Regions from separate parts of the Streptomyces pseudoechinosporeus genome, predicted to be linked through region 2. Evidence: riboswitches for the same ligand, from Rfam matches in the RefSeq annotation. Region 2 holds a riboswitch; the other holds the start of a gene.

Region 1 (15,378 bases), on a different contig from region 2:
TCTCGTACTGGGACACCGGCGCCGCCACGCTGACCTCTCGGGACGGCGACGCGGCGCTGGTGCTGGCCCACGTCAAGGGCGACGACACCGAGCAGGGTGACAACGCCTCGGCGCTCATCGACGCGTACACCGGCGACCGGAACGGGCTGACCGTGCAGGCCGGCGGAGAGGCCGCGGTCGGCGACGAAGTTCCCACCCAGGTCGCCAAGGACCTCGCCCTGGCCGAGACGATCGCCGTGCCCCTGATCCTCATCCTGCTCGTGATCGCCTTCGGCAGTCTCGTCGCGGCACTACTGCCCCTGGTCATCGGGCTGATCGCGATCGTCGGCACCTTCGCCGAGCTCTATGTGCTCGGCAGCATCACCAACGTGTCGGTGTTCTCGATCAACCTCACCACCGCCCTCGGTCTTGGCCTCGGCATCGACTACGCCCTGCTCATGATCAGCCGGTTCCGCGAGCACCTCGCGGAGGGCGCCGACGTTCCCGAGGCACTCCGGCACACCGTACGAACGGCCGGGCGGACCATCGTCTTCTCGGCGGCGACCGTCGCCGCCGCGCTGGCCGCCCTGCTGGTCTTTCCGCAGTTCTTCCTGCGCTCCTTCGCCTACGCGGGCATCGGCGTGGTGGTCATCGCCGCCGTCAGCGCCCTGCTCGTCGTCCCGGCGCTGCTCGCCGTGCTCGGCCACCGGGTCAACAGCGGCCGCCTGCCCTGGGCGCAGACCGTACGCAGCGCCGAGGCGCCCTTCTGGGGCCGGCTGGCCCGCACGGTCATGCGCAGGCCCGCGCTGACCGCACTTCCGGTCCTCGGGATCCTGCTGCTCGCCGCGAGCCCGCTGCTCGGTGTCACCTTCGGCACGCCGGACGAGCGGGTGCTGCCGGAGAGTGCCCAGAGCCGGCAGGTCGCCACCACGGTGCAGCGCGACTTCACGGGCAGCGACGAGTCGGCGGTGCAGATCGTCACGACCGGGCCGGTGGCCGCGGACGGGCTGCGCTCGTACGCGACCGAGCTGTCGCGGCTCGACGGCGCCGTACGGGTCGAGACGTCCGCCGGCACATTCAGTGAGGGCCGCGCCACCCCGCCAGGGCCTGCGAATGCCGTACTTGGCCGCCCCGACGCCCAGCGGATCACGGTCGTCACCGGTCTCACCCCCAAGTCGGACGAAGCCCAGGACCTGGTCAAGGACGTACGGGCGGTGGATCCGCCAGCCGGTACCGAGACGCTGGTCGGCGGCACCGACGCGCGCCTCGTCGACTCCAAGGACTCGATCGCCGACCGGCTCCCGGCCGCCATCGGTCTCGTCGGGGTCACCACGTTCGTGCTCCTCTTCCTCTTCACCGGCAGCGTGATCCAGCCACTGCGGGCGCTGGTCCTCAACGCCATCAGCCTCACCGCGGCCATCGGCGTGATGGTGTGGATCTTCCAGGACGGCCATCTGTCGTCCGCACTCGGATTCACCCCCCAACCCATGGACACCTCCATGACGGTGCTCATGTTCTGCATCGCCTTCGGCCTGTCCATGGACTACGAGGTCTTCGTGACCAGCCGGATCAAGGAACTGCACGACGCGGGCGCCGACACCGAGACCGCCGTCACCAGCGGGCTCTCGCACACCGGACGAATCGTGACCATGGCCGCCGGGCTGCTAGCGGTGAGCTTCTTCGCCTTCGGCACGGCCCAGGTCAGCTTCATCCAGATGTTCGGGCTCGGCAGCGGCCTGGCGATCCTGATCGACGCGGTGGCCGTACGCGGGGTACTGGTACCGGCGGCCATGCGCCTCCTCGGCCGTACGGCCTGGTACGCGCCGAAGCCGCTGCGCGCGGTGCACGGGCGGCTGGGCCTCACCGAGGGCGCGCCCGCCGAGGAGGAGCGGACGCCCGCCAAGGTCTGACCCTCTGGCGGCGCGCAGTTGATTCGGCTGTCGGGAGAGGGATTCGCGGGAGCAGAAGTCAGCCGCTCTGGGCCCACTCGCGCAGGGCGGCTTTGCTCACGAAATCCGCCACGTTCTTGTCCAGCGGGTCGTCGGTGTACTGGTGGAAGCGCCATTTCGCTTGGATGCGCGGCTTGCCCGCCGTTACGTAGTCGGCGATCCAGAGCCCGTCACCTGCGTACGAGGTGGAATCGACATTCAACCAAAAATTTCGATTGCAATAGAGAATGGTCCGATGATTCGGCCGTAGTTCCTTCACCTTGCGGATGAAGCGGTCCTTCTCGGCGTTGGTGGCGTGGGTGCCCTCGCTCGTCGTTTCCCAGTCGACGGCGAGGATGTCGCCCGCCTTTTCCGGGGCCTTGCTGACGAAGTACTCGGCCTGGGCCGTGAGGTTGCCGGGCCAGAGGAAGTGGTAGAAGCCGACCACGCAGCCGGCGTCTCGCGCGGTCTTCGTCTGGGCGCCGAGTTTCGGGTTGACGTACGAACGGCCCTCCGTCGCCTTGACGAAGACGAAGGACAGGCCATCGGTGTCGTACGAGGACGACTGGTAGGAACTGACATCGATGCCGCGCAGCATGGGGGGATCCTCCGTGCGGTGGGGGAGAGGGAAGTGGGGGCCAGGAAAGCCGCAACTACCTTGCGTCTTCCCTTACTTCAGTCGCCCCACCCTCGCATGGATGTTCTGTCGAACGCAGCCGCAAAGCCTAAACTGCCCACCCACCGGCCGATGAAGGGACGTAACCGTGGCTCAGCGGTCAACCGAGGACGAGCCCATTGCCCTCAAGCCCGCCCTCGAATCGATGACCCGGCTGGTCGCCGCCGTCATCGTCCACGACAAGGCCACCAACCGCGTCGTCCTCCTCCAGCGCGGCCAGAACGCCAAGTTCGCCCAGGGCATGTGGGACCTCCCCGTCGGCAAGAGCGAACCCGGCGAACCCATCACCGAAACCGCCGTGCGCGAGCTCTACGAGGAAACCGGCCTGACCGTGAAGCCGGAGTCTCTGAAGGTCGCCCACATCATCCACTGCGCCTGGGGCGTCGAAGCCCCCAATGGCTTCCTCACGGTCGTTTTCGCCGCCCACGAATGGTCCGGCGAACCCGAAAACCGAGAACCGCGCAAGCACGCCCAGGTCCGCTGGGTTGGCGTCGAGGCCATCCCCGACGAGTTCGTGGGCTCCACCGCAAGCGCCCTCCACAGCTACCTCAAGGGTGGCCCTCAGGTGTTCCTGGACGGCTGGAAGTGCCGGGTCGGGCCCGAGTGCTGAGGTGGCCGGCACCGCTACCTCAGCACTCGATGATGTTCACCGCCAGCCCACCCCGCGCCGTCTCCTTGTACTTCACGGACATGTCGGCGCCCGTGTCCTTCATGGTCTTGATGACCTTGTCGAGGGACACCTTGTGGGAGCCGTCCCCGCGCATGGCCATCTTCGCGGCCGTGACCGCCTTCACCGCGGCCATGCCGTTGCGTTCGATGCAGGGGATCTGGACGAGGCCGCCGACGGGGTCGCAGGTGAGGCCGAGGTTGTGTTCCATGCCGATCTCGGCGGCGTTCTCGACCTGTTCGGGGGAGCCGCCCAGGACCTCGGCGAGTGCGCCCGCCGCCATGGAACAGGCGGAGCCGACCTCGCCCTGGCAGCCGACCTCGGCGCCGGAGATGGAGGCGTTCTCCTTGAAGAGCATGCCGATGGCTCCGGCGGCCAGCAGGAAGCGGACCACCCCGTCCTCGTCGGCACCCGGCACGAAGTTGATGTAGTAGTGCAGGACCGCCGGGATGATGCCCGCCGCGCCGTTGGTCGGGGCGGTCACGACCCGGCCGCCCGCCGCGTTCTCCTCGTTCACGGCCATCGCGTACAGCGTGATCCACTCCATCGCGTGGGCCAACGGGTCGCCCTCCGCCCGGAGTTGGCGTGCGGAGACGGCGGCCCTGCGGCGGACCTTCAGGCCGCCGGGCAGGATGCCCTCGCGGGACATGCCGCGTGCGACGCACGCCTGCATCACCCGCCAGATGGCGAGAAGCCCCTCGCGGATCTCCTCCTCCGTGCGCCACGCCCGCTCGTTCTCCAGCATCAGCGCGGAGATCGACAGGCCCGTCTCCCGCGTCAGGCGCAGCAGCTCGTCGCCCGTGCGGAAGGGGTACTTGAGCGCCGTGTCGTCGAGCTTGATCCGGTCCGCGCCGACCGCGTCCTCGTCGACGACGAAGCCGCCGCCCACGGAGTAGTACGTCTTCGTCAGGAGTTCGGCGCCGGAAGCGTCGTACGCCCAGAGCGTCATGCCGTTCGCGTGGTACGGCAGCGTCTTGCGGCGGTGCAGGATCAGGTCGTCGTCGAAAGAGAAGGGGATTCGATGCTTGCCGAGCAGCTTCAGGGACTTTTCGGAGCGGATCGCGTCCACTCGCTCGTCCGCCGACTCGACGTCCACAGTCCGTGGGGAAGCGCCCTCCAGGCCTAGCAGCACCGCCTTCGGGGTTCCGTGGCCGTGCCCGGTCGCGCCCAGGGAGCCGTACAACTCGGCGCGTATCGAGGCCGTCGGGGCCAGCAGGCCCTCGTTTTTCAGGCGGCGGGCGAACATCCGCGCCGCGCGCATCGGGCCGACCGTGTGGGAGCTGGACGGGCCGATGCCGATCGAGAAAAGGTCGAAGACCGAGATGGCCACGGTGACTCCTCACAACAGGGGTGGAACATAGATCGAGGGGCGCGTAGCGCTTCGAACAGGGCGGTGGTGGGAGACGGGTGGGAGGGGCACCGCGCACGCACCTCCAGTGTGCGCGGTGCCCCGAATAAGGCGCCCGAAGAAGGCGCCCGGAACGTACGGACCTACTTCAGGCCGGCGTACAACGGGTGCTTGTCGGCCAGCGCGGACACCCGGGCCTTCAGCGAATCGGAGTCGTACGCGGGCTTCAGCGCCTCGGCGATGATGTCCGCGACCTCGGCGAAGTCCTCGGCCGTGAAGCCACGGGTGGCGAGGGCGGGCGTACCGATCCTGAGACCCGACGTCACCATCGGCGGGCGAGGGTCGTTCGGGACGGCGTTGCGGTTGACGGTGATGCCGACCTCGTGGAGGCGGTCCTCGGCCTGCTGGCCATCGAGCTCGGAGTGGCGCAGGTCGACGAGTACGAGGTGTACGTCCGTGCCGCCGGACAGCACCGAGACGCCGGCCGAAGTGACGTCGTCCCGCATCAGGCGCTCGGCGAGGATCCGCGCGCCCTCCAGCGTGCGCCGCTGGCGCTCCTTGAACTCCTCCGAGGCCGCGACCTTGAAGGAGACGGCCTTGGCGGCGATCACATGCTCCAGGGGGCCGCCCTGCTGACCTGGGAAGACAGCAGAGTTGATCTTCTTCGCGAGTTCGGCCGTGGAAAGGATCACGCCACCGCGCGGACCGCCCAGCGTCTTGTGAGTGGTGGTCGTGACGACATGCGCGTGCGGGACGGGGTTGGGGTGCAGGCCCGCCGCGACCAGGCCCGCGAAGTGCGCCATGTCGACCATCAGGTACGCGCCGACCTCGTCGGCGATGCGGCGGAAGGCGGCGAAGTCGAGCTGGCGCGGGTACGCGGACCAGCCCGCCACGATCAGCTTCGGCCTGGACTCCTTGGCCAGCTTCTCGACCTCGGCCATGTCGACCTGGCCGGTCGCGTCGTCCACGTGGTACGCGACGACGTTGTAGAGCTTGCCGGAGAAGTTGATCTTCATGCCGTGGGTCAGGTGCCCGCCGTGCGCGAGGTTCAGGCCCATGATCGTGTCGCCGGGCTTGAGCAGCGCGAACATCGCCGCGGCGTTGGCCTGGGCGCCCGAGTGCGGCTGGACGTTGGCGTGTTCGGCGCCGAAGAGCTCCTTGATCCGCTCGATGGCGATCCGCTCGACGACGTCGACGTGCTCACAGCCGCCGTAGTAGCGGCGGCCCGGGTAGCCCTCGGCGTACTTGTTGGTGAGGATCGAGCCCTGGGCCTCCATGACCGCGACCGGAGCGAAGTTCTCCGAGGCGATCATCTCCAGGGTGGACTGCTGACGGTTCAGCTCGGCGTCGACGGCGGCGGCGACGTCCGGGTCGAGTTCGTGCAGGGGCTGGTTCAGAAGCGACATCAGTCAGGAGTCCTTCAGGAGCTGGAGTCGGAGCCGGAGAATTCGGTGTACTCGGTCGCGGAGAGCAGGTCCTTCGGCTCCTCCGCGATACGCACCTTGAACAGCCAACCGCCCTCGAACGGGGCGGTGTTCACCAGCGCAGGATCGTCCACCACGTCCTGGTTGATCTCGGTGACCTCACCGGTGACCGGCGAATACAGATCGCTGACCGACTTCGTCGACTCCAGCTCGCCGCAGGTCTCGCCCGCGCTCACCGTGTCGCCGACCTCGGGGAGCTGGACGTACACGACATCGCCGAGCGCGTTGGCCGCGAACTCGGTGATGCCGACCGTCGATACGCCGTCCTCGGCGACCGACAGCCACTCGTGCTCCTTGCTGTAGCGCAGCTGCTGGGGGTTGCTCATGGCCTGAATTCTCCTGTACACGGGGGAGTGGTGATCAACGGATGGTCTTGCGTTACGAGACGCCGGACAAGAGACGTCGGATACGAGACGGCACACGGGAACGTACGTCACGTCGCCGCGCTGCCGAACCGCCGGCGGGACTACTTCTGGCGCTTGTAGAACGGCAGCGCCACGACCTCGTACGGCTCGTGGCTGCCCCGGATGTCCACGCCGACACCGGGCGTGCCGGGCGCGGAGTGCGCGGCGTCGACGTACGCCATCGCGATCGGCCTGCCGAGGGTCGGCGAGGGCGCGCCGGAGGTGACCTCGCCGATGACCTTGCCGTCGGCGACGACCGCGTACCCGGCGCGCGGGACGCGGCGGCCCTCGGCGACCAGGCCGACGAGGACGCGCGGCGGCGACGACTCGGCATGGGCGGCGGCCTCGGTGAGCGCCTCGCGCCCCACGAAGTCGCCCTCCTTCTCGAACTTCACGACCCGCCCGAGCCCCGCGTCGAAGGGGGTGAGCGAGGTCGACAGCTCATGCCCGTACAGCGGCATGCCCGCTTCCAGGCGCAGTGTGTCCCGGCAGGACAGTCCGCAGGGGACGAGGCCCGCAGAGGAGCCAGCCTCGGTCAGCGCCTGCCACAGCTTCTCCGCGTCGGCCGGGGCGACGAACAGCTCGAAGCCGTCCTCGCCGGTGTAGCCGGTGCGCGCGATCAGGGCCGGGACAGCGGCGACCGTGCCGGGCAGGCCCGCGTAGTACTTCAGGCCGTCGAGGTCGGCATCGGTGAGGGACTTCAGGATGCCGGGGGACTCGGGGCCCTGGACGGCGAGCAGCGCGTACGCGTCACGGTCGTCGCGTACGGCGGCATCGAAACCCCCGTGAGCCGCAGCGCGCTCGGTCAGGGCGTCCAGGACCACCTGGGAGTTGGAGGCGTTGGCCACGACCATGTATTCGGTCTCCTGGAGCCGGTACACGATCAGGTCGTCGAGGATGCCGCCGTCCTCGCGGCAGATCATGGTGTAGCGGGCGCGGCCGACCTTGACGCCGCCGATGTTCCCGACCAGCGCGTAGTCGAGCAGTGCGGCGGCCCCCGTTCCGGTGACCGTGATCTCGCCCATGTGGGAGAGGTCGAAGAGACCCGCCTTCGTACGTACGGCCATGTGCTCGTCGCGCTCGGAGCCGTACCGCAGCGGCATGTCCCAGCCGGCGAAGTCGGTCATCGTGGCGCCGAGCGAGCGATGCAGGGCATCGAGTGCTGTGCGGCGTGGAGTGGTGGTGCTGCTCATCGGACAGGGCTCCCAAGGCATGACGGCGAGGTCGTTCCTCCCCATCTGTCATCGGAACCTGAGAGGTTCGCCGTGACCGCCGACAGGCGGTGGTCATGGTTTGCACCTTGGGTGGAGCCGCTGGTCAGCGGCCCGCTTTTCAGATGTGCCTCGCCCGCGCGGTAACGGGGCCTGAGAGATTCAAGGGAGGGACTTGCTCCTTCGGCGCCCGGACACCCGTACACCTGCGTGTACATGTACCCGGAACTCTCCCGCGCGGATTCAAGCGGCCGGTATGCAGTTGGCGCGCACATCATCGCACGCATCGGTGCGGCATGGCAGGGGGGCCTTTCACAGGCGTGGGAGGCCTTTCACAGGGGTCACAGACCCGTCACAGTGATCTGTGACGGGTCTGTGGCATGGCGAGAACGAAAACGACAGGGTGCACGCATTACCTTCTCTTTACACTCGACGGGGATGGGTCTCCCGACCCCATGGGGAGGACGAACAGCGTGAACAGGACCACGGCGTACGCGACGGGTGCCGCCGTCGCACTGCCCAAGCAGCCCGCTGTCCCGGCAGTCCCGGCCAGGGAGGCGTGCGGCCCGCTCCCGGCGCCCGTCGTCCGTGATCTACGGGAGCGCGCGGGACACAGTCCGCACGGCCTGCGCTTCGGCGCGGCCGATCTCGTCGTGGTCACGGGCCTCCCGGGCAGCGGCAAGTCGACCCTGATGCGCCGCGCGGTGACGGGCGTCCGCATCGACTCGCAGGACACCCGCGACCGCTGGGACCGCCGCGTGTCCCGGTTTCTGCCGTACGCGGTCTACCGCCCCCTCGTACGGGCCGCGCACTACGCGGGCCTGCGCCGCGCCCTGCGCTCCGGCGAGGGAGTCGTCGTGCACGACTGCGGCACCCAGGCCTGGGTGCGCAGCTGGATCGCGCGCGAGGCCAAACGCCGCGGCGGCACGCTGCATCTGCTGCTCCTTGACGTCCCGCCGGACACGGCCCTGGACGGCCAGCGTGAGCGGGGCCGAGGCGTCTCGCGGTACGCCTTCGCCCGGCACCGCGCCGCGGTCGCCCGGCTGCTGCGCTCCGTCGAGAAGGGCGACCTGCCGGAGGGCTGCGGTTCGGCCGTCCTCATCGACCGGGCCGCGGCGGACGTGCTGCGGCGGATCGACTTCGGCGACTGAAACGGCCGGCGTCGGCGGGCGCTAGGGTCTGTCCGGCGGATCAGGTCGGAGGAGAGCTACGGTGCCTGGCGAGCAGAGGTGAGCGGGGTCTGGTGCGTGCAGCTGCAAGGCGGAGGATTGAGTCGACGCGATGGGGGTCCCCCCGCGCGAGCTCGATTCGAGCGTGGGGGAGTCGGCGATTGACGACAACGCGGCTGGGGGTCCCCCCACGCCCTCAAGGCAGTGGGGGAGTGCGTGCCAGCCCCCGCGTCTCCGGCATGATCCGCCGGACAGACCCTAGGGTTTCAGGCGCAGCGGTTGCTGCCCCGGCAGTGGTATCCGGCACTGGTCCCGGCAGTGGTTTTCGAGCAGGTGGTAGAGGCAGATGGACATCCCGGCACAGGCGCACCCCCATCCGCACGTCGGCTGGCCCGGCAACGAGTTGGAGGAGGTGCTCGCCGCGTCCCTAGGCGCTCCGGCGGGGCCCTCGGCGGGAGCCCGGATCGTGGAGGTCCTCGGCCGCAGCTTCCTCTGGGTGCCGCTGCCGAGCGGCGGCGGCCCGCACAGCGGTCCGCTGAACCTGCCCGCGATGGAGCTCGACGGACAGGCGTACGTCCCGGTCTTCAGCTCGGAGCAGCAGTTCCGGCAGATCGTCGGCGACCACATGCCGTATACGATCGCGCCCGCCGTCGAGTTCGCGCGCGGACTGCCGCCGCAGGTGGGCATCGCGGTGAACCCGGAGGGCACGGTCGGTATCCCGCTGCCCCCGCCCGCCGTCGCCGAACTGTGCCGCGCCGGACGCACCGAGCTGGACGGCCCCGCGAGCGGCGGCCGGGTCCGCCTGTTCGAGCCCGACTGGCAGCAGGACCCGGTGGACTTCCTGACGGCCGCCTCGACCGAGTTCGAAGCCACCGGCGCCGTACGAACCGCCCGCCGCTGCCTCGCCGCCATCGAAACCGCCGACCCGGTCCTCTTCATAGGCGTAGAACTGACCTCCTGGGACCCCGAAGCCCGCACCCTCCCCCTGGACGCCCTGGGCAGAGCCCTGACCCGAGCCCCAGCCCCCTGGCCGGTCAACCTGGTCTTCCTGGAAGCAGCCGTGGACCCGGTAACCACCTGGCTACGAGAAAGGGTCCGCCCCTTCTACCAGGGGCCCGCTGCAGCGCCCCTGTAAGGGGCGCGGGGCTGTGTCGATTTGCGGCTCCGCCGCGTGGGCGCGACCAGCCACAACGAGCCTGCAGCCCGCAATCGACATGGAGCCCCGAACTCGAATCGGCACTTACAGCGGAGGCCAGCTCCAATCGGTTCAGCCAGCGCAGCGCATAAGCTGGTTTCATATCCGAGTCAACTTCACGAAGGGGCGGTACAGGTGAGCGCCAGCGGCATCGCGGCCGGGCAGGTCGAGCACATGCTGCGCCAGGTGACGCCCGGGCGTTACGACGCCTACGAGGCGCTCCTGCGGGCGCTCGCGACCCCCTCGGCGGGCCAGATCTGGATGCTGCTCTGGCACGGCCAGGCCGGCTCACCGGACGCCCAGTACGGGAACATGGAGGTGGAGGGCTTCAGTTACGCGCCCTGCGTCACCTCCGCCCAGGAGCTCTCGGCCAGCGGCTGGAACCGTTCGTACGAAGTCGTCGACGGCCTCGACGTGGCCCGCACCCTCTACCCCGACCACTACGGCCTGTGGCTGAACCCGCACGCGCCCGGCGGCGGCGTCGGCATCCCCTGGCTCGACCTGCGCCGTATCGCCACCGGTCTGGAGCGGCAGCCCGCAGGACCGCTCCGGATGGCCGAGCCGAGCATCGAACTCCCGCAGTTCTACGCCCTCCTCACGCAGAACGCGCACCGCACCGCCGCCGTGCGCTCGCTGCGCCGCGCCTGGGTGCAGCCCGCGCTGGGCGCGCCGTATCTGGCCATCGGCCTCGATGTGTACGACACGAGTCCGCCCGCCGTGGACTCGGTACGGGCGATGATGCAGCAGTCGATCGGCGTCGTGCCGGAGGGGCTGCCGGTGTCGACCGTCGCGATGTCCGACGAGTACGACCCGGTGGCCATGTGGATGCGGGCCATGACGCGCCCGTTCTACGACCGCGAGGCCCACGCGGCCCCCGCGCAGGCACCGGTGGCGGGCGGATACGGCTACCCGGACTCGTACTGACGCTCCGTCGGACCCTTGGGACTCCGTCCGATCCGTCTGATCCACCTCCGTTCGACTTCCGTTCGACCTCGATTCGACTTCGGATCTGGTTCGAGTTTATTGTCCCGATCTACGCGGGTAAACGCGGCGTGTGGCCCTTGGGTATCAACTGTCCCGCGTCCGCACCTCGTTACGTACCGTTCGGATAACGGAACGTCCCAGACAGCATCACGTTTAGGCATCCATTCACCGCCAGGTCTTTCGACAGATCGCTGAACCGTTGAAGACTCCGGCTCCAGGGGTGTTCGCCCCTGTGTACGACGGACTGGTCACGCCGCTACAGCGGCAAGTGGGGGCCGGCTACAGCCGGTTGAGAGGGGTCGCTGCCACAATGACGGCACCATTGCACGAGCCGACCGCGGAAGCGGCCCCGAGCGCTGCCGAGGAGGCGGTGCTCGCCGGCTCCGCCGAGGGCAAGGCGGTACAGGGGCGTTCCCTCGGCCGGATCGCCTGGGAGCGCCTCAAACGCGACAAGCTGGCCCTCACGGGCGGCATCGTCGTGCTCGCACTGATCGCGATCGCACTGCTCGCACCGGTGATCACCAACCTGGTCGGGCAGGACCCCGAGACGCACCACGAGGACCTGATCGACCCTCTCTTCTCCACCCCCAAGGGCTCCTGGGGCGGCATCAGCGCGGACCACCTCCTCGGCGTCGAACCGGTCAACGGGCGTGACGTGTTCGCCCGGATCGTCTACGGCGCCCGGATCTCGCTCCTGGTCGGCTTCCTGTCCGCCCTCGTCGCGGTCGTGCTCGGCACGGTTCTGGGTGTCCTCGCCGGCTACTTCGGCGGCTGGCTGGACGCGGTCATCAGCCGGGTGATGGACGGTCTGCTGGCCTTCCCGCAGCTGCTCTTCATCATCGCGCTGGTGTCGGTCATGCCGAACGAGATGCTGGGCCTCACCGGCACAGGCGTCCGCATCTTCGTGATGATCCTGGTGATCGGCTTCTTCGGCTGGCCCTATGTCGGACGCGTGGTGCGCGGCCAGACGCTCTCGCTGCGTGAGCGCGAGTACATCGAGGCGGCCCGCAGTCTCGGGGCCGGGCGGTTCTACATCCTGTTCAAGGAGCTGCTGCCCAACCTCGTCGCGCCCATCATCGTGTACACGACGATGATGATCCCGACCAACATCCTCACCGAAGCGGCACTCAGCTTCCTGGGCGTGGGCGTCAAGCCGCCCACGGCCTCCTGGGGGCAGATGCTTGCCTCCGCGATCGACTACTACGACTCGGATCCCATGTACATGGTGATCCCGGGCGTAGCGATCTTCATCACCGTGCTTGCCTTCAATCTCTTCGGCGACGGCGTGCGCGATGCGCTGGATCCGAAGGGTTCCCGCTGAACTGCCGTACCCCCAGGGCCCGTCATCTGTCGGCGGGCCGCTACACACACGGAGGATCCGAGTGACTACCCAACGCACCACAGGGCGGCGCAAGCAGGCCGTGGCCGCCGCCGGCGTGGTTGCCGCGCTGCTGGCCACGGCGGCGTGCGGCGGCGGCGGCACCGACGACGGTGGCGAAGGCGGCGCGGCCGGCTTCAACGCCGCGAACAACAAGGTCGCCCAGGCATCCGAGGTCAAGAAGGGCGGCGAGCTGAAGTTCGCCGGCGTCCAGGACGCCGACTCGTGGGACACCACGCGCGGTTACTACGGCATGGCGTGGAACTTCATGCGGTACTACAGCCGCACGCTGGTGACCGGCAAGGCGGAGCCCGGAGCGAAGGGCGCCGAGGTCACCCCCGACCTCGCCACCGACACGGGGAAGATCTCCGACGACGGCAAGACGTACACGTTCACGCTGCGTGACGGGGTGACCTGGGAGGACGGCAAGCCGATCACCTCCAAGGACGTCAAGTACGGCATCGAGCGCCAGTGGGCGCAGGATGTGCTGTCCGGCGGTCCCGTCTACCTGAAGGACGTCCTTGACCCCAAGGGCGAGTACCCGGGGCCCTACAAGGACCCGTCCCCGGACAAGCTGGGTCTGAAGTCGATCGAGACCCCGGACGACAAGACCATCATCTTCAAGCTGCCCGCGCCCAACTCGGACTTCGTTGACATGCTCGGGCTGGCCTCGGCGTCCCCGGTCCGCCAGGACAAGGACACCAAGTCGAAGTACGGTCTGAAGCCGTTCTCGTCCGGCCCGTACAAGTTCCAGTCGTACACGCCGAACAAGAAGCTGGTCCTGGTCCGCAACGAGAACTGGAAGCCGGCCTCGGACCCGATCCGCAAGGCGTACCCGGACAAGATCTCGCTGACGCTGTTCACCAACGCCAACGACATGGACCAGCGTCTGATCAACGGCGACTACGACCTGGACATCAACCAGACCGGTCTGTCCCCGCAGGGCCGCACCACGGCCCTGAAGGAGCACAAGGGCAACCTGGACAACCCGGTCTCCGGCTACGTCCGGTACGCGGTCTTCCCGCAGACGGTCAAGCCGTTCGACAACATCCACTGCCGCAAGGCCGTGATCTACGGCGCCGACCACGAGTCGCTGCAGACCGCGCGCGGCGGCCCGATCGCCGGTGGCGACATCGGCACCAACATGCTGCCGCCGTCCGTCCCTGGTGCCGAGGGCCAGAAGTACGACCCGTACGAGTCGGCCACGGCGAACAAGAAGGGCAACGTCGCCAAGGCCAAGGAAGAGCTGAAGGCCTGCGGTCAGCCGAACGGCTTCAAGACCACCATCGCGGTCCGCAACAACAAGCCGGTCGAGGTGGCCACCGCCGAGTCTCTCCAGGCCTCGCTGAAGAAGGTCGGCATTGACGTCGAGATCGACCAGTACGACGGTGCGCAGACCAGCGGCATCATCGGCAGCCCCTCGAACGTGGTGAAGAAGGGCTACGGCATCATCATCATGGGCTGGGGCCCGGACTTCCCGACCGTCCAGGGCTTCGGTCTGCCCCTGTGGAGCAGCAAGTACATCCTTGAGAGCGGCAACAACAACTTCGCGATGATCAAGGACAAGACGATCGACGGCCTGTTCGACGACTACGTCACCACGCTGGACGACGCGGGCAAGGAAAAGATCGCCACGGAGATCAACCACAAGGTCATGGAGGGCGGCTACTACCTGCCCTTCGTCTTCGAGAAGTTCATCAACTGGCGCTCGAGCCGGCTGGCGAACGTCTACACGACCGACAACTACAGCGGTCAGTACGACTTCGTGAACCTGGGTCTGAAGAACTGAATCCGACCGGCGCACCCGCCATACGGCACGAAAGGCAGGTGAAGGCCGGCGCGGCGTGACCCGTGGGCCACCGGAAGACCTCCGGTGGCCCACGGTCCGCCGCCGGGCCGAGAGCAGTGCTCGCTTACCTCACCAGGCGGCTCTTCGCCGCCGCAGTGATGCTGGTGGTCATCATCCTGGTGGTCTTCTGCATCTTCTTCCTCGTCCCCCGCTGGGCGGGCGTGGACCCGGCCACGATGTTCGTGGGCAAGCAGGCCGACCCCGGGGCCATCGAGGCGGTCCGCCAGAAGCTGGGCCTCGGCGACCCGATCCTCGCCCAGGTCTGGGAGTTCTTCAAAGGCCTCTTCGCCGGACGTACGTACGTCGGTGGCGGCGACGTCACGCAGTGCTCGGCGCCGTGCTTCGGCTACTCCTTCCGCAACGAGCAGGCCATCTGGCCGGTGCTCACCGACCGCTTCCCGGTCACCCTGGCCCTCGCGCTCGGCGCCGCCGTTCTGTGGCTGCTGTTCGGTGTCGCGGCGGGCGTGCTCTCCGCGCTCAAGCGCGGCTCCCTGTGGGACCGCGGCGCGATGGTCGTCGCCCTCGCCGGTGTCTCGCTCCCCATCTACTTCACCGGCCTGCTGTCGCTGGCGATCTTCAGCTACGGACTCGGCTGGCTCGACGCCCAGTACGTCCCCATCGAAGAGAGCGTCGGCGGCTGGTTCGGCGGCATGCTCCTGCCCTGGATCACGCTCGCCTTCCTTTACGCGGCGATGTACGCCCGGATCACCAGAGCCACGATGCTGGAGGTCATGGGCGAGGACTACATCCGCACCGCCCGCGCCAAGGGCCTGCGCGAGCCGGTCGTGATCGGCAAGCACGCCATGCGCTCCACCATGACGCCGATCCTCACCATGCTCGGCATGGACCTCGGCGCCCTGATCGGCGGCGCGATCCTCACCGAGACCACCTTCAGCCTTCCCGGCCTCGGACAGGCGGTCCTCAAGGCGATCAGCGACAAGGACCTGCCCGTCATCCTGGGCGTCACACTGATCACCTCGCTCGCGGTGATCGTCGCCAACCTCGTCGTGGACATTCTGTACGCCGTGATCGACCCCCGAGTGAGGCTCGCATGACCGAACTCAGCAAGACCGGGGCGGCGCTGAGCGAACCCGTGAAGGATTCGC
Region 2 (15,378 bases):
GCCGACCCCCTTCCGCGCGCACGGCGGCGCTTGTTCTCGCCGTCGTCGGGGGCACCGTGGCGGCGATCGAGGACGAGGTCGACCAAATCGCGAAGGCAGCGGGGGCGCGAGCTCACACCAGCGGAATCGCCGGCTCCGGCAGCCCCACCGGCCAGGTGTGCACCGGCTCACCGAGGTGCATCAGCTCGCAATAACGTTTCGTCGTGGCGGCCAGCGCCGCCTCCCGGTCCATGCCGGTCTCCAGCGCCCGGTGGAACGTACTGGACTGCCAGGCCGCCCCGTTCACCCGCCGTCTGCATCTCTCCTCGATCACACCGAGGTAGAGGTCCCGGTCGGCCGGCTCGACGCCCCACGCGTCCAGGCCCGCCTCCGCGAGCGGCAGCAGTTCGTCCCGCACCAGCTGCACCGCCGGCACCCGCGTCGTCCCGCCGTACCGGCCACGCCGCGGCCACTGAAGGTGTGCGTCGATGCCGTACCGGCACGCGTGGTCGAAGTTGGCGGCGGCAGCCTCGAAGGGCAGCCGCGTCCACACGGGCCGGGTGTCCTCGGCGAGGGCTCGTATGAGCCCGTAGTAGAAGGCCGTGTTGGCGATGACGTCGGTGACGGTGGGACCGGCGGGCAGTACGCGGTTCTCGACACGCAGATGCGGGACGCCGTCGTCAATGCCGTACACCGGGCGATTCCAGCGGTAGATGGTGCCGTTGTGCAGTACGAGTTCGCCGAGCCGGGGTATGCCGCCGTCGTCCAGGACGCGCTGCGGATCCTCCTCGTCGCAGATCGGCAGCAGCGCCGGGAAGTAGCGCAGATTCTCCTCGAAGAGGTCGTACGCCGACGAGATCCACCGCTCTCCGAACCAGGTGCGCGGACGGACGCCCTGGGCCTGCAACTCGGGCGGACGGGTGTCGGTGGACTGCAGGAACAGCGGCGGCCGGGACTCGCGCCACAGCTCACGGCCGAACAGGAACGGGGAGTTGGCGCCGACCGCGACCTGTACGGCGGCGATCGCTTGCGCGGCGTTCCACACGTCGGCGAAACGGCCGGGCGTGACTTGCAGGTGCAGCTGCACGGAGGTGCAGGCGGCTTCGGGCGCGATGGACGCGGAAGTGCAGCTGAGCCGCTCGACGCCGTCGATGTCGAGTGTGAAGTCCTCGCCGCGGGCCGCCACGATCTGGTCGTTGAGCAGGGTGTAGCGGTCCACGTCGGAGAGGTTCGCGGAGACCAGGTCGTCGCGTGCGAGCGTGGGCAGAATGCCGATCATCACGATGCCCGCGTCGACCTCGTTCGCTTTGCGATGGGCATATGCGAGTGAGGTCCGCAGCTCCTCGGCGAGGCGGTCGAATACCCGGCCTCCCAATCGATGTGGGGCAATGTTGACTTCCAGATTGAACATGGCGAGTTCTGTTTGGAAATCACGGCTGGCGATACGTTCAAGTACTTGAGCGTTCATCATGCGCGGCATGCCGTCCGGGCCCGCGAGATTGAGTTCGATCTCCAGACCCATGAGATTCTTCGGGCGGTCGAACCGCTCCTCCGCCAACAGCCGCTCAAGCCCCGCCAGGCACTGCCGGAGCTTGCCTCGGTAGCGCTGGCGATCGGACAGGCCGAACGACGCTGCCTCGACCTTCTCCCCCATCGAAGCGTCCCTCCTCGACTGGGCAGCCCGACGAACCGGCCGCTGACGTCCCGGGTCACGGGGGATGATGCCCAGGCAATGCGATCGATAACGTCCTGGACAAGCCTGTTGCGCGCTACTCTGAACGCAGGCCATCCAGGCACATTCACGCGGCATGAGGCAATGCACGGTTTTTCGCCGAGCAGTGACCTCGCCTCCGACGAGTTGCGGTCTCGTGAAAAACGCCGACGACATCCAGCCGACCGTTTCGGTGACGAATGCCGAGGTCGTCGCCTGATACCTCCGAAGAATCGGGATCAAAGGCACTTATCGACGGCCGAATGGTGCCTTGCCCTTAATCCACGCAACGGCTAGACGAAACACTGTCCGAACACGGGTCGTATAAACTTCGCGAACGAGGCAGAGAGTCGGCGCTCGCGGTCGTTGGCCCTGTCGTCACAGTGACGTCATCCACCGAAAGGTGAGCCGCGCAGCGTCTGATGCGTGCGATCGCAAAGCGACAGCAGATCCTCGATGCGAGCGTACGCGCCAGACGCCGCGCGACAGGCAGCACGGTGACCCACAGGCCGGGGACCCCCGCCCCTCTGCCCCCGAGTGCTGACAGCGTCGTCCGCCCCCGTCCTCGCGCCACCTGTGCCTGTCGAATGAGAGGCGACCCACCATGCCGCTGCATGTCCCTCCGGCTCCCGCGCCCGCTGTACGTACCGTCCTCACGGCCCTCGGTTCTCCCACCGCCGTCCGCGAGGCACCCACCCCATCCCTGCGCAACGCCCAGGGGCCCGCCACACCCGACCTCCCGCTGCCCGTCCACGTGCTCGACCGGATCACGCCGGCGGGCGCCTCGGCCACCCGTCTCGCGGGGTGGCGCTTCCTCATCCGCTGCGGTGGGTCTGCCGTAGCGGCTGCCGAGACCAGGCTGACCCCCGACGGCTGGGCCTTCTCCCACTTCTTCGAGGGTCCGTACGTCTCCGCCACCGAGCGCGCGCTGCGCCAGGCGGAGGCCATGACGCAGTCGTACCAGGCCCGCCTGCTCTCCGTACCCGAGCTCTACATGCTCACGCTCTGGCTGCACGGCGACTGCACGGCCGACGGCGCCGAAGGCCATCCCGCCGCCACCGATCTGCTGGTGCCCCTGGCGCCCGCGCCGCCCGGCATCGCTTCGCACCGCCCGCACCGCGTGGCCGAACTGCTACCCGTCCTGACCAACCGGCTCACCCCCGCCGCCGCTCCCCCGCTGCTCGGCTCACCCGCCTGAACACACCTCGGCTTCCGTGCCCCGTGGTCCCACTCCGGCCACGGGGCACACTGCTGCACGCAGTGACGCGGTGGGGACACAGCGCACGCCCGGCCCGTTCGAACTAGACCTATCCGACCCCCTGGAACCACCCAAACGGGCAGCCCAGTTGGAATGAACCATCCGCACGGGTGGTGCGTCATCAACCTGTGAGAAGCGTCACCGCGAAATCCCTGCGGATGGACGTTTATAGGGCAACACTGGGTTCCGTACCGACTGACAAACGGGGGGCGGCCATGAACACCACATCGAGCCGCAGGACAGACACCACGACGATCACCGATCTCACTACCCAGCGAAAGATCCCATCAATGTGCCAGCACCAGCCACCGTGTCCGACAGCCGACTCCGCCGACCGGGAAGCAGCGCTCCTCGTGGCGCACCACCCGGAGCAGGGATGGAGCCTGCTGTGCAACGGCGTCCTGCTCTTCGAGGACACCGGTGAGCTCCTGCCGGACGGCCGGATCATCGACCCGCACCGACCGATGATCAGCGCGCAGGTGATGACCGCCGCCTGAGCCGCGCGGCGCACCACCGGCGACGCCAGGCACGCTGCTCGGACATATGAGGGGCCGGCCCCGGGAGATCCCGGAACCGGCCCCGACGTATGCCCGGGAGCGATTACGCCGGCTACTCGTCGTAAACGTCCATCGGAGGGCAGGAGCAGACCAGGTTCCGGTCGCCGTACGCCTGGTCGATCCGCCGCACCGGCGGCCAGTACTTGTCCGCGGCCGACACCCCTGCCGGGAAGACGGCCTCCTCACGGCTGTACGCGTGCTCCCACGCGCCGCCGAGCACGGCCGCCGTGTGCGGAGCGTTCCGCAGCGGGTTGTCGTCCGCCGGCCACTCCCCCGAGCCGACCTTCTCGATCTCCGCACGAATGGCGATCATCGCCTCGCAGAACCGGTCGAGTTCGGCCAGATCCTCGCTTTCGGTCGGCTCGATCATCAGCGTCCCGGCCACCGGGAAGGACATCGTCGGCGCATGGAACCCGTAGTCGATCAGTCGCTTGGCGATGTCGTCGACGCTCACGCCGGTCGTCTTGGTCAGCGGTCGCAGATCGATGATGCACTCGTGCGCCACCAGCCCGCCGGGACCGGTGTAGAGCACGGGATAGTGCGGCTCCAGCCGCTTGGCCACGTAGTTCGCGCTCAGCACGGCGACCTGCGTGGCCCGCTTGAGCCCCTCGCCGCCCATGAGGCGTACGTACGCCCAGGAGATCGGCAGGATCCCGGCCGAGCCCCAGGGAGCGGCCGAGATCGGGCCGACGCCCGTCTCGGGGCCCGCGGCGGGCTGCAGGGGGTGGTTCGGCAGATACGGCGCCAGATGCGCGCGTACACCGACCGGGCCGACGCCCGGACCGCCGCCGCCGTGCGGGATGCAGAACGTCTTGTGCAGGTTGAGGTGCGAGACATCACCGCCGAAGCGGCCCGGCTTGGCGAGGCCCACCAGCGCGTTCAGGTTGGCTCCGTCCACGTACACCTGACCGCCCACGTCATGCACCTGCGCGCAGATGTCGGCGACGTGCTCCTCGAAGACGCCGTGCGTCGAGGGGTACGTGATCATCAGCACCGCCAGCTCGTCACGGTGCTGCTCGATCTTGGCGCGCAGGTCCTCGACGTCGATCTCGCCGTCCTCGGCGGTGCCCACGACGACGACCTTCATGCCGGCCATGACGGCGCTCGCCGCGTTCGTGCCGTGCGCGGAAGACGGGATGAGGCAGACCGTGCGCTGCTCGTCGCCGTTCGCGCGGTGGTATCCGCGTACGGCGAGCAGGCCGGCCAGCTCGCCCTGCGAACCGGCGTTGGGCTGGAGCGACACCTTGTCGTAACCGGTGACCTCGGCGAGCTGCTCCTCCAGCTCACGGATGAGCGTGAGGTAGCCCTGCACCTGTTCGGCGGGCGCGAAGGGGTGCAGCTGCCCGAACTCCGGCCAGGTGACCGGCTCCATCTCGGTGGTCCCGTTGAGCTTCATGGTGCAGGAGCCAAGCGGGATCATGCCGCGGTCGAGCGCGTAGTCACGGTCGGCGAGGCGGCGCAGATAGCGCAGCATCGCGGTCTCGGAGCGGTGCTGGTGAAACAGCGGGTGCGTGAGGTACTCGTCGGTGCGCAGCAGCGCGGCGGGCAGCGTGTCCGCGGCGGAGGCGTCCAGCGCCTCGATGTCACCCTCGACGCCGAACGCGGTCCAGACGGCGCCCAGTTGGGTCCGCGTGGTGGTCTCGTCGCAGGCGATGGACAGCTGGTCGGCGTCGACGAGACGCAGGTTGACCCCGCCCTCACGCGCCGCTGCGACGATCTCGGCAGCCCTTCCCGGCACCCGGACGGTGACCGTGTCGAAGTACGCCTCGTGGACGACCTCGACCCCGCCCGCCTTCAGACCCGCGGCGAGGATCGTGGCGTACCGGTGGGTGCGCTGCGCGATCGACCTGAGGCCCTGCGGACCGTGGTAGACCGCGTACATCCCGGCCATCACGGCGAGCAGCACCTGAGCCGTACAGATGTTGCTGGTCGCCTTCTGCCGACGGATGTGCTGCTCCCGCGTCTGCAGGGCGAGCCGGTATGCCTGGTCGCCGTCCGCGTCCAGCGAGACACCGACGAGACGGCCCGGCAGGTTGCGGGCGAACTTCTCGCGCACCGCCATGTATCCGGCGTGCGGCCCGCCGAAGCCCATCGGTACGCCGAAACGCTGCGTCGTGCCGACCGCGATGTCGGCGCCGAGCTCCCCCGGCGAGGTGAGCAGCGTCAATGCCAGCAGATCGGCGGCGACACTGACGATCGCGCCCAGTTCATGCGCCTGCTCGATCACAGGCTTGATGTCCCGTACGGCACCGGAGGCGCCCGGGTACTGGAGGAGCACGCCGGTCACGCCGCGCTCGGCGACCTCGGCCGGAATGCCCTCGCCGAGATCCGCGACGACGACCTCGACGCCGATCGGCTCGGCGCGCGTCTCGATGACGGCGATGGTCTGCGGCAGCGCGTCGGCGTCGATGAGGAAGACGCCGTTCTTGACCTTGCCCACGCGCCGCGACAGCGCCATGGCCTCGGCGGCGGCGGTGCCCTCGTCGAGCAGCGAGGCACCCGACGTCGGCAGACCCGTGAGGTCGGCGACCATGGTCTGGAAGTTCAGCAGCGCCTCCAGGCGGCCCTGCGAGATCTCCGGCTGGTACGGGGTGTACGCGGTGTACCAGGCCGGGTTCTCCATGACGTTGCGCAGGATCACCGGCGGCGTGAACGTGCCGTAGTAACCGAGCCCGATCATCGAGTCGAGGACCTCGTTACGGTCCGCGAGGGAGCGCAGCTCGGTGAGGACCTCGGCCTCGGAGCGCGCGGCCGGCAGCGCGAGCGCCTCGGCGTCCTTGATCACCTCCGGCACCGCGGCGGCCGTCAGCTCCTCGAGCGAGCCGTACCCCACCTGCGCGAGCATCTTGGCCCGGGCCTCGGTGTCGGGCCCGATGTGGCGCTGCTCGAAGGGGATTCCCCGTTCGAGCTCGGAAAGCGGAATGCGATGGGCGGTCATTTACGGAGGCCTCCTGGTCTGCCACGACCTTCGAGGGCACCACGGAGCGGTGCCCGGACGGCCTCCCCCTCTGTCATCTCAACCTGAGAGCTTCACCGGCCCGCCGGTTGTACGGCGTTCCGGCTTTCACCGTCGGTGAGAGCGGAAGCCGTCGACACCCGCTCTGCTTTCCAGAGTGGCCTCGTCCGCGCGGTACGTGGGCCTGAGAGATTCCGGGGAGGATTTGCTCCTTCGGCGCCTCCAATGAAGCCTTGGAGGACTCTCCCGCACGGGGTCAGCGGCCGTTGACAGCGTACCAGCGGGCACCCTCCGAGTGGCCGCCCACCGCAAAGTGCTCTTTCGTAGTGCTTATGGATGCGTAGTGCTGACGGATGAGTTGTGACCAGCTGGAGGGCCCGTGCAGACCGACATCGATCCGCGCAACCTGATCGGCCGCAAGGCGTTCGACCGCAACGGCCACAAGATCGGCACCGTCGACGAGGTCTATCTCGACGACGCGACCGGTACTCCGGAGTGGGCGGCCATACGCACCGGCCTGTTCGGCAGAGATGCCTTCGTGCCCCTGGAGCCCAGCGAACTGGTCGAGGGAACCTTGCGGATTCCCTTCGACCGCGCCCTGATCAAGGACGCCCCCGACTTCGGCGTCGGCCGCCACCTCTCCCCGGAGCAGGAACTCCAGCTCTACCACCACTACGGCCTCGACGTGACACCCCCGCCCCCGCCCCCGGACCGCGACTTCGGCCACCTGGCAGGCTCGGACGAGTCCTAAGCGGGCTTGCCTAAGCCCGGTGCGGTACCCGCGCCCCGGAGGCCGCAGGCCTCTTAGGGGCGCGGGGCTGTGACATATGCGGCTCCGCCGCGATGGGGGTCCCCCCGCTCATGGGGGTCCCCCCGCTCGAGCGAAGCCGAGAGTGGGGCGAAGCCGAGAGTGGGGGAGCGACCAGCCACAACGGACCCGCAGATTCCAGCCCGCGTTACCCAGCGGAGCGCAGCGGCAGCGGATCCGCCGACTCCAGCTCCGGATCGTCGATCCGGAAGGTGCGTACGCGCCCGGGTTCGGAGTCGGGCGTCTCGAACCGCACCGTGACCCGCCCGATGCCACTGCCCTGCACCCACCCGTGCCCGAACTCGGCATGCCGTACGTCATGCCCCGCGGACCACCGCCGCACGGCGGGCGCCTCCTGCTCTTCGGCCGACTCCTCCGCCTCGTCCTGCGTCTGATGTCCCGGCTCATCCGCGTGAGCCTGGGCCTCGGCCTGCGCCTGAACTTGCGCGAAGAGATCCTCCTGCGTGTAGTCGGCGAGCCCCGACACCCCGACCCCCAGCAGCCGTACGCCGCCAGTGGTGTCCACGGACTCCAGCAGCCGCGCGGCCGCCTCCCGCACCACCGAGGGGTCGTCCGTGGGACCCCGCAGCGTCTCGGAACGGGTCAGCGTCGAGAAGTCGTACCGCCGCACCTTGAGGACAATGGTCCGCCCCGACAGATGCGCGCCGCGCAGCCGCCGCACACACCGGTCGGCGAGCCGCTGCACCTCCATCCGCACCCGCACCCGGTCGTGGATGTCCACGTCGTACGTGTCCTCGACGGACACCGACTTGGTATCCCGCTCGGCCACCACGGGCCGCTCGTCGTGCGCCAGCGCCATGGCGTACAACGCGATCCCGTGGGCCTTCCCGAGGAGCCGCACGACCTCGTCCTCACCCGCCTCGGCGATCTCCCCGACTGTCGTGATCCCGGCCCGCCGCAAATGGTCCCCGGTGGCCGGCCCCACCCCGGGCAAGATGCGCACCGTCATGGGAGCGAGCAGTTCCCGCTCCGTCCCCGGCTCTATCACTACCAGACCGTCGGGCTTGGCCTGCTCGGAAGCGATCTTCGCGAGCATCTTGGAGGCGGCGAGCCCCACCGACCCGGTCAGCCCGGTGACGGCCCGGATGTCCGCACGCAGCTTCGCCCCCGCCAGCCGCGCCGAAGCCTCGTCCCAGGCCGCTCCCCGGGCCTCCAGATCTACGAACGCCTCGTCCAGGCTCAGCGGCTCCACCAGCGGCGACAGCTCCCGCAGTAGCCCCATCACCTGCTCGCTGATCTCGCGGTAGAACCCGAAACGGGGCACCAGATACGCGGCGTTCGGCGCCAGCCGTCGCGCCTGCGCCATGGGCATCGCGGAATGGACCCCGAAGACCCTGGCCTCGTACGAGCAGGTCGCGACGACACCCCGCGGCCCGAGTCCACCCACGATGACTGCTTTCCCGCGCAGGCTCGGCTTGGCTGCCTGCTCCGCCGAGGCGAAGAAGGCATCCATGTCGAGATGCAGGATCGTGGGCGCGGTTCTCACATATCCGATGCTGCCCTACGCCACTGACAACGCCCCCGTACACAGGAGCCTCGCCCCGGCGTGTAGGGCCCTCGCCCCTCCGACCGCTCGCTCAAACCGCGCGGTTGCGGCGCCGCGCCAGCTCGTCCGCGGGATGATGTCCGACGAGCGTCTCGCCCGTGTCGACGCGCTCGCCGTGCAACTGCGAGAGCGCGCTCTCCACGTCCCGCCAGACCACACCCACGGCGATCCCGAAGATCCCCTGCCCACCTTGGAGCAGCGCGTGGACCTCGTCGGGCGAGGAGCACTCGTACACCGTCGCACCGTCGCTCATCAACGTCATGCGCTCGAGGTCACGGAATCCGCGCTCCCGCAGGTGCTGGACCGCGGTACGGATGTTCTGCAGCGCCACACCCGTGTCGAGAAACCGCTTGACGATCTTCAGGACGACAACGTCACGGAAGCTGTACAGCCGCTGCGTCCCCGACCCGTAAGCGGGCCGCACACTCGGCTCGACGAGGCCTGTGCGGGCCCAGTAGTCCAGTTGCCGGTAGGTGATGCCTGCTGCCGCGCAGGCCGTGGGACCGCGATAGCCGATCTCCTCGGACACCACCCCGACACCGTCCGGCACCGCCGCCGGCCGCTGCTGCGGAGCGTGGTCGGCCGCGCTGCCCTGATGGGGGTACCCCCTGCTCGAACGGAGCCGCGAGCTGGGGGGAGGGTACGGGCCGCTCTCCACCGGACTGCGTCCGGGGGCACCCCCAGCCGTACCGTCGCCGCTGCTTCTCACGCCGACCTCCGTCCTTGACCTGCCTTCTCGACGGTAGGCAGTCACCGGGGGTGCGTCAACGACCACCGCACTCGGCACGCCGAGTGATAATCACCCTAGGAGTGGTTTCCCGTGCCCCACCGCGGGGAAAGGCTAGCCGAATACTCTCGGCGCGACCGCCGCACGCCCTGTCGTCCGGCGGTCCCGGAGGGTCACTGGATATTCGCCCCGAAGCCGGGGCCCTGGTTATGGAGGATCAGGCCGGGTCACTGGCTGTTGGTCCCGAAGTCTTCGGGCGAGATCTGGTCGAGGAACTCGCGGAACTTCTCCACCTCGTCCTCCTGCTCGTCCGGAATCGCGATCCCCGCGTCGTCCAGCACCCCGTCGCTGCCGTAGATCGGCGTCCCGGTGCGCAGCGCCAGCGCTATGGCGTCAGACGGCCGGGCGCTGACCTCGACTCCGCTGGCGAACACCAGCTCCGCGTAGAACACACCGTCCCGCAGGTCTGTGATGCGCACTTCGGTCAGCTCCTGGCCGACGGCCTCCAGCACGTCCTTGAACAGGTCGTGGGTCAGCGGTCGCGCGGGAGCCATGCCCTGCTGTGCGAAGGCGATCGCCGTCGCCTCCCCCGGCCCGATCCAGATGGGGAGGTAACGGTCGCCTCCCACTTCACGCAGGAGCACGATCGGTTGGTTGGAGGGCATTTCGACCCGGACACCTACGACGTCGAGCTCGTTCACACAGCAACCCTAGGCCGTGCTCGGCATCTTTGGGTAGTCGAGCACGGAACGCGCGGCCGATCCGGCCTCGGCACATGCCTCGGGTTCAGGGCAGCCGTACTCCGAGCGCGGACTGCACCAGCGCGGCATGCAGCTTCACCGCCAGCCCCGCCAGCTCCTTGGTCCGCGCCTCCGCGTGTGCCCGGGTCTGCGGATTGCGGTGCAGGCGCAGCGGGGCGACGACCTGGTCCACGAGCCCGGCCTCACGGTCGGCGGCGGCCTTAACGGCGCGCAGATGCCGCGGCTCGATTCCGAAGCGCCCGAGCTCCACGACAAGGCCGGCCACGGTCACCGCCTCGGCATCGTAACCCCCGTCCGGCAACGGCATGATGAGCCCGTACGACTCCCACTCATCGAGCTCCTGCTCACCGATCTCGGCCGCGGCCAGCAGCTCGGCCCGCCCGATCCGCGCCGCGGTGGGTCCCTCCGGCTCGTCGACGGCCTCGCCGTCACGCTGCCGCCCCAGCGACGGCAACTGCACCGCCTCACCACGCTCCATGGCATCCAGATGCTCGCGGATCACCTTCAGGGGCAGATAGTGGTCCCGCTGCATCCTCAGTACGTGGCCCAGGCGCTCGACATCTTCCGGGCTGAACTTCCGGTACCCCGACGGCGTCCGCTGCGGCTCGATGAGCCCCTCCGACTCCAGGAAGCGGATCTTGGAGATGGTGACTTCGGGGAACTCGTCGCGCAGTACGTTCAGCACCGTGCCGATACTCATCAGCCCACTGGCGGCGGCGCCGTTCCCGGCACCGCCGCTCGGTGTTTGAAGCATGGCCCTTCCCTGGGGTCCCCCCGGACGGATTCTGGGGGAGGGTCAGATTCCCCGCTGGCTCGCGTAGAAGACCAGCCGGTACTTGCCGATCTGCACCTCGTCGCCGTTCGACAGCGGGACGGAGTCGATCCGCTCCCGGTTGACGTACGTACCGTTCAGGCTGCCGACGTCCGCCACCGTGAACGTGCCGTCCGGCTGCCGACGGAACTCCACATGGCGACGCGACACGGTCACGTCGTCCAGGAAGATGTCGCTCTGCGGATGACGGCCCGCCGTGGTCAGGTCGCTGTCCAGCAGGAAGCGGCTGCCCGAGTTGGGGCCGCGGCGCACCACCAGAAGTGCCGAGCCGAGCGGCAGCGCGTCCACAGCTGCCTGCGCCTCGGGAGACAGCATGGGCATCTGCGTCTGGCCGGTGGCCTCGGCGTCATAGGCCTCGAGGCCCGAGATGGAGATCGTCGAGGTGGTCTCCGACGGGCGCTCGGCGGCCGCTCCGGCCCGCAGCGGCGCGCCGCAGTTGGAGCAGAACCGGCTGTTCTCCGCGTTGCGGTTCCCGCACCTCGTGCACACCAGGGCCGACATGGACGGATCCTCCTGCCGCGGCTGTCCTGCCTGGGCATTGGACGCGTACGGGTCGGGGGAGAACCCTCCACCCGCACTTGAGGTTGACGGTTCCCCGAAACCTATGCGGCCGGACTGGGCAGGGTCAACAGACGGCGCGCCCTGACCACCGGAAATGTCACCACCTGGGCCACCGAGCTGATCTCGGAACAGCGGGCGCTCCCCCTGCCCTTCGGCATCTTCATGGCGCGATGCGCGATGTCGGGCAGTGGCATTGTCGCTGCCCTCTTTCGCGCTCTTGCCAAACCACTTCGCAAACAACTTCACGGGCGATTCCCCTTGACCGAAACAGACCCGCCCGTGGGGCAGGACGAACCCTGATTACACACAGCGGTCGAGCCAGACATCCTCACAACGTCCGCATCCACCAGACAGTTTCCACCACGCACCACCCATTCGGTGCGTCGACCCCCCGCAACGTCATGCCCTCGACGAGCGGCCCGCATGCGCCCCCGCCTCACGGGGAGGACGACCGAGCGTAGTCAGGCTGCTTCGCTGGTCGCAAGGCGTCCACGACGATCTTGTCGGAGCGCTCCACCGTGACAGTGGCCTGCTCCTTCTCCAGAGTCTGCACCACCCCGCCGGGGATGTTGAGCGCCGGTTCGAGGTCCTGCGGCCTGCCGATGACCTTGAAACGATAGGGCGGGCTGATCTTGTTCCCGTCGACGCTCACTCCACCTCCGCTCGCGTCCGTCAGATAGGTGCTGGCGACCACCCGTACGCCATTGACCTGGATCGCTTCCGCTCCGGCTGCGCGCAGCTCCTGGATCGCGTCGAGCAGCATGTCGGCCTCGACCGTCCCCTTCGTGTCGTCGATGGTCAGCGTGATGCCGGGTCCCTGCGCCGCCACCGTGCCCGCAAGTATGCCGAGCTGCTTCTCCTTCTCGACCGTCTGCTTGCGGGCCTCCTCGGCCTGGTCCGAACTGTTCTCCAGCTCGGTGCGCTGATCTTCGAGACCTCGTTTCTCCTCTTCCAGACGCTGAGTACGGTCGTCCAGTTCATCGAGGATGCGTACGAGATCTTCCTGACGCGCGCCGCGCAGGGCACCGTCGCCGTCGCTGTTGGACGCCACCTGAACGGCCAGGCCGAAGCCGAGGCCGAACAGCAGGAGGGCGACGATGAACTGCGCACGTGACAGGCGTGGCGGCCACAGGCCGTTCACCAGCCGCTGGCGACCGGACAGGGGCGGCTCGATCTGCTCCGGCTCGGTCTCCAGAGCCTCCGAGGCTTCGGTTTTCGGCGTCTGAGGAGCCTCGGTTTTCGGTGTCTCCGGGACCTCAGCCGGCACCTCTTCGGGCAGCTTCTTGCGCAGCGGGTTCTCAGGGGCCGACTTGGGGGCCTTCTCAGAGGTCTCGTCCTGGTTGCTCATCGGCCTCACGCCCGGAACACGTGCCGGCGGATCGCCGCGGCGTTGGAGAAGATGCGGATGCCGAGGACGACCACGACGCCCGTGGACAGCTGAGCGCCGACGCCGAGCTTGTCGCCCAGGAAGACGATCAGCGCGGCCACCACGACGTTGGACAGGAAGGACACCACGAAGACCTTGTCGTCGAAGATGCCGTCGAGCATCGCGCGCAGCCCGCCGAACACGGCGTCGAGCGCCGCGACCACGGCGATCGGGAGGTACGGCTCGACCACCGCCGGAACTTCCGGCCGAACCAGCAATCCAGCCAGGACTCCCACGACGAGGCCCAGTACGGCGATCACGATGTGCCCTTCTCTGTGCTCGGTTCTGCTGTTCGTACGATCACGCTCGGCGCGGCGGGCAGCCGGACGTCATCCTCGACGGAAAGGGCGGTCCGGATCCCGAAGTTCTCGTGCAGCGCCTGCAGATACAACCCGTCAGCACTGCTCTGGAACTCGCTGCTCAGCCCCTTGCCGTCCCCCACCGCGAGCACCGTGTACGGCGGCACCAGCGGCTTGTTGTCGACCAGTATCGCGTCACCCGCCGCCCTGATCGCGGATAGCGCCGTCAGCCGCTGCCCGTTGATCGAGACGGCTTCGGCGCCCGATGCCCACAAGCCGTTGACGACCCGCTGCAGATCGCGATCCCGTACGCGCCCCGTGTCGGAGAAGCCCGACGTCTCGCGCGCGTCTGAGTCACCGCTCTGATCGGCTTCTTTCGCGTCGTTCACGACCAGCTTCACGCCGGGACCGTGCACTTCGACCGCTCCGGACAGAATGCCGACCAGTTCGCCCCGGTCGCCGCCGTGTTTCTTCAGAGCCTCGCGCTGCCGAGCACTCACGTCGTCGCGCAACTCGTCGACACTGTCCTCGATCTTGTCGGCCACCGCGGTCTCACGGTCGATACGGTCGATGAGTTCCTCGCGCTCCTTGGCGACGACCGGAGCCGCTATCCGCGCCTGTGCTGCCCCCACGGTGACCACCAGGGCCGCGAGTACCAGGCCGGCCGCGAGACCGAGCTTCGCCCGCAGCGTCTTCGGCATGCCGCCAGCGTGCTCGGCCTGCTTGCGGGCGGCCGCCTCCGCATACCCCTCGTCCAGGCTGTGGTCCATGACGTTGGTGAGCAGCGACATGGAGGCGTCCGGGCGCGGAGGGCGCGTGGGGGTGCTCCGGACAGGGGGGTACTGCGGCATGCCGCACATCGTCGCACGTCGCGACCGCTACCTCCGAACGGCCCCACCGACGTGCCGAACGGGCCCCATTGGGGGCACCGTTCGGCACGCGCGCGTGCTCAGCGCCCGGCGCTGTCCACCACGGACGACCACTCGTCGAGCAACGCCTGGGCGGAAGCGTCGTCGGGCCCCTCGGCCCACAGATGCGTGACCGCCTCGGCCGGATCCGGCAGCACCATCACCCAGCGCCCGTCGGTCTCCACGACCCGTACGCCGTCGGTCGTGTCCACGAACCGGTCACCGGCCGCCTCCACCACACGCCGCATCACCAGGCCCTTGACAGCCCAGGGAGTCGCAAGATCGCGCTTGAGGACATGTGCCCGCGGAATCCGCGCGTCGATCTGGCTGAGTGTGAGCTGTGTGCGCGCCACCAGACCGATGAGCCGTACGAAGGCCGCCGTACCGTCGAAGACACTGCTGAACTCCGGCACGATGAACCCACCGCGCCCATCGCCTCCGAAGATCGTCGAGTCGTCGCGCCCGACCCGCGTCAGATCGTCCGGCGAGGTGGTCGTCCAGTCGACCTGAGTCCCGTGGTACGCCGCCACCTGCTCGGCGATCCTCGTGGTGGTGACCGGCAGTGCCACCCGCCCGCTGCGCCGCTCGGCAGCCACCAGGTCGAGCATCACGAGCAGCGCCCGGTCGTCCTCGACGATCCGCCCCTTCTCATCGACGAGCGAGAGCCGCTCACCAACCGGGTCGAACCGCACCCCGAACGCGGCCCGCGCCGAGGCCACGATCTCCCCGAGCCGCACAAGCCCCGACCTGCGCGCATCTGCCGTCTCGGTGGGCCTTGACTCGTCGAGACCGGGATTGATGGTCAACGAGTCGACACCAAGCTTGCCCAACAGACTGGGCAGCACTAGTCCGGCGCTCCCGTTCGAGGCATCCACGACCACCTTCAACCCGGATTCGGCGATCCCGGTCGTGTCGACATTCCTGAGCAGGGAGCCGGTGTACGAGTCGAAGACGCTGGCCGGAAAGTGCAGGTCTCCGATCTCGCCCGGGAACGCACGCCGGTACTCCTGCCGCGCGAAAACCCGGTC

Evidence for each region. A riboswitch is a leader RNA that binds a small molecule or an ion and turns the genes downstream of it on or off. The one in region 2 is predicted to bind glycine.
Region 1: it holds a riboswitch for glycine, as region 2 does, so the genes downstream of both, gcvT (glycine cleavage system aminomethyltransferase GcvT) here and gcvP (aminomethyl-transferring glycine dehydrogenase) in region 2, are expected to answer to the same signal.

What each region holds. Positions count from the first base shown of each region.
Region 1 is NZ_BAAGPS010000003.1:102,187-117,564, reverse strand. It holds gene ACYVO6_RS03930 (MMPL family transporter) at 1-1,889, shown strand, start outside; gene ACYVO6_RS03925 (glycoside hydrolase family 25 protein) at 1,948-2,505, opposite strand; gene ACYVO6_RS03920 (NUDIX domain-containing protein) at 2,672-3,193, shown strand; gene ACYVO6_RS03915 (L-serine ammonia-lyase) at 3,213-4,580, opposite strand; gene glyA (serine hydroxymethyltransferase) at 4,742-6,004, opposite strand; gene gcvH (glycine cleavage system protein GcvH) at 6,019-6,408, opposite strand; gene gcvT (glycine cleavage system aminomethyltransferase GcvT) at 6,549-7,679, opposite strand; glycine riboswitch at 7,715-7,828, opposite strand; glycine riboswitch at 7,829-7,943, opposite strand; gene ACYVO6_RS03895 (AAA family ATPase) at 8,153-8,848, shown strand; gene ACYVO6_RS03890 (enhanced serine sensitivity protein SseB) at 9,213-10,001, shown strand; gene ACYVO6_RS03885 (enhanced serine sensitivity protein SseB C-terminal domain-containing protein) at 10,197-10,985, shown strand; gene ACYVO6_RS03880 (ABC transporter permease) at 11,356-12,366, shown strand; gene ACYVO6_RS03875 (ABC transporter substrate-binding protein) at 12,428-14,212, shown strand; gene ACYVO6_RS03870 (ABC transporter permease) at 14,329-15,327, shown strand; gene ACYVO6_RS03865 (ABC transporter ATP-binding protein) at 15,324-15,378, shown strand, end outside.
Region 2 is NZ_BAAGPS010000067.1:101,373-116,750, forward strand. It holds gene ACYVO6_RS40740 (glutamate--cysteine ligase) at 113-1,633, opposite strand; gene ACYVO6_RS40745 (hypothetical protein) at 2,295-2,888, shown strand; gene ACYVO6_RS40750 (DUF5999 family protein) at 3,239-3,445, shown strand; gene gcvP (aminomethyl-transferring glycine dehydrogenase) at 3,558-6,443, opposite strand; glycine riboswitch at 6,624-6,720, opposite strand; gene ACYVO6_RS40760 (PRC-barrel domain-containing protein) at 6,841-7,212, shown strand; gene ACYVO6_RS40765 (DNA polymerase IV) at 7,418-8,776, opposite strand; gene ACYVO6_RS40770 (MerR family transcriptional regulator) at 8,868-9,545, opposite strand; gene ACYVO6_RS40775 (bifunctional nuclease family protein) at 9,791-10,264, opposite strand; gene ftsR (transcriptional regulator FtsR) at 10,350-11,078, opposite strand; gene ACYVO6_RS40785 (FHA domain-containing protein) at 11,121-12,005, opposite strand; gene ACYVO6_RS40790 (DUF881 domain-containing protein) at 12,154-13,065, opposite strand; gene ACYVO6_RS40795 (small basic family protein) at 13,071-13,403, opposite strand; gene ACYVO6_RS40800 (DUF881 domain-containing protein) at 13,400-14,293, opposite strand; gene ACYVO6_RS40805 (sugar phosphate nucleotidyltransferase) at 14,392-15,378, opposite strand, start outside.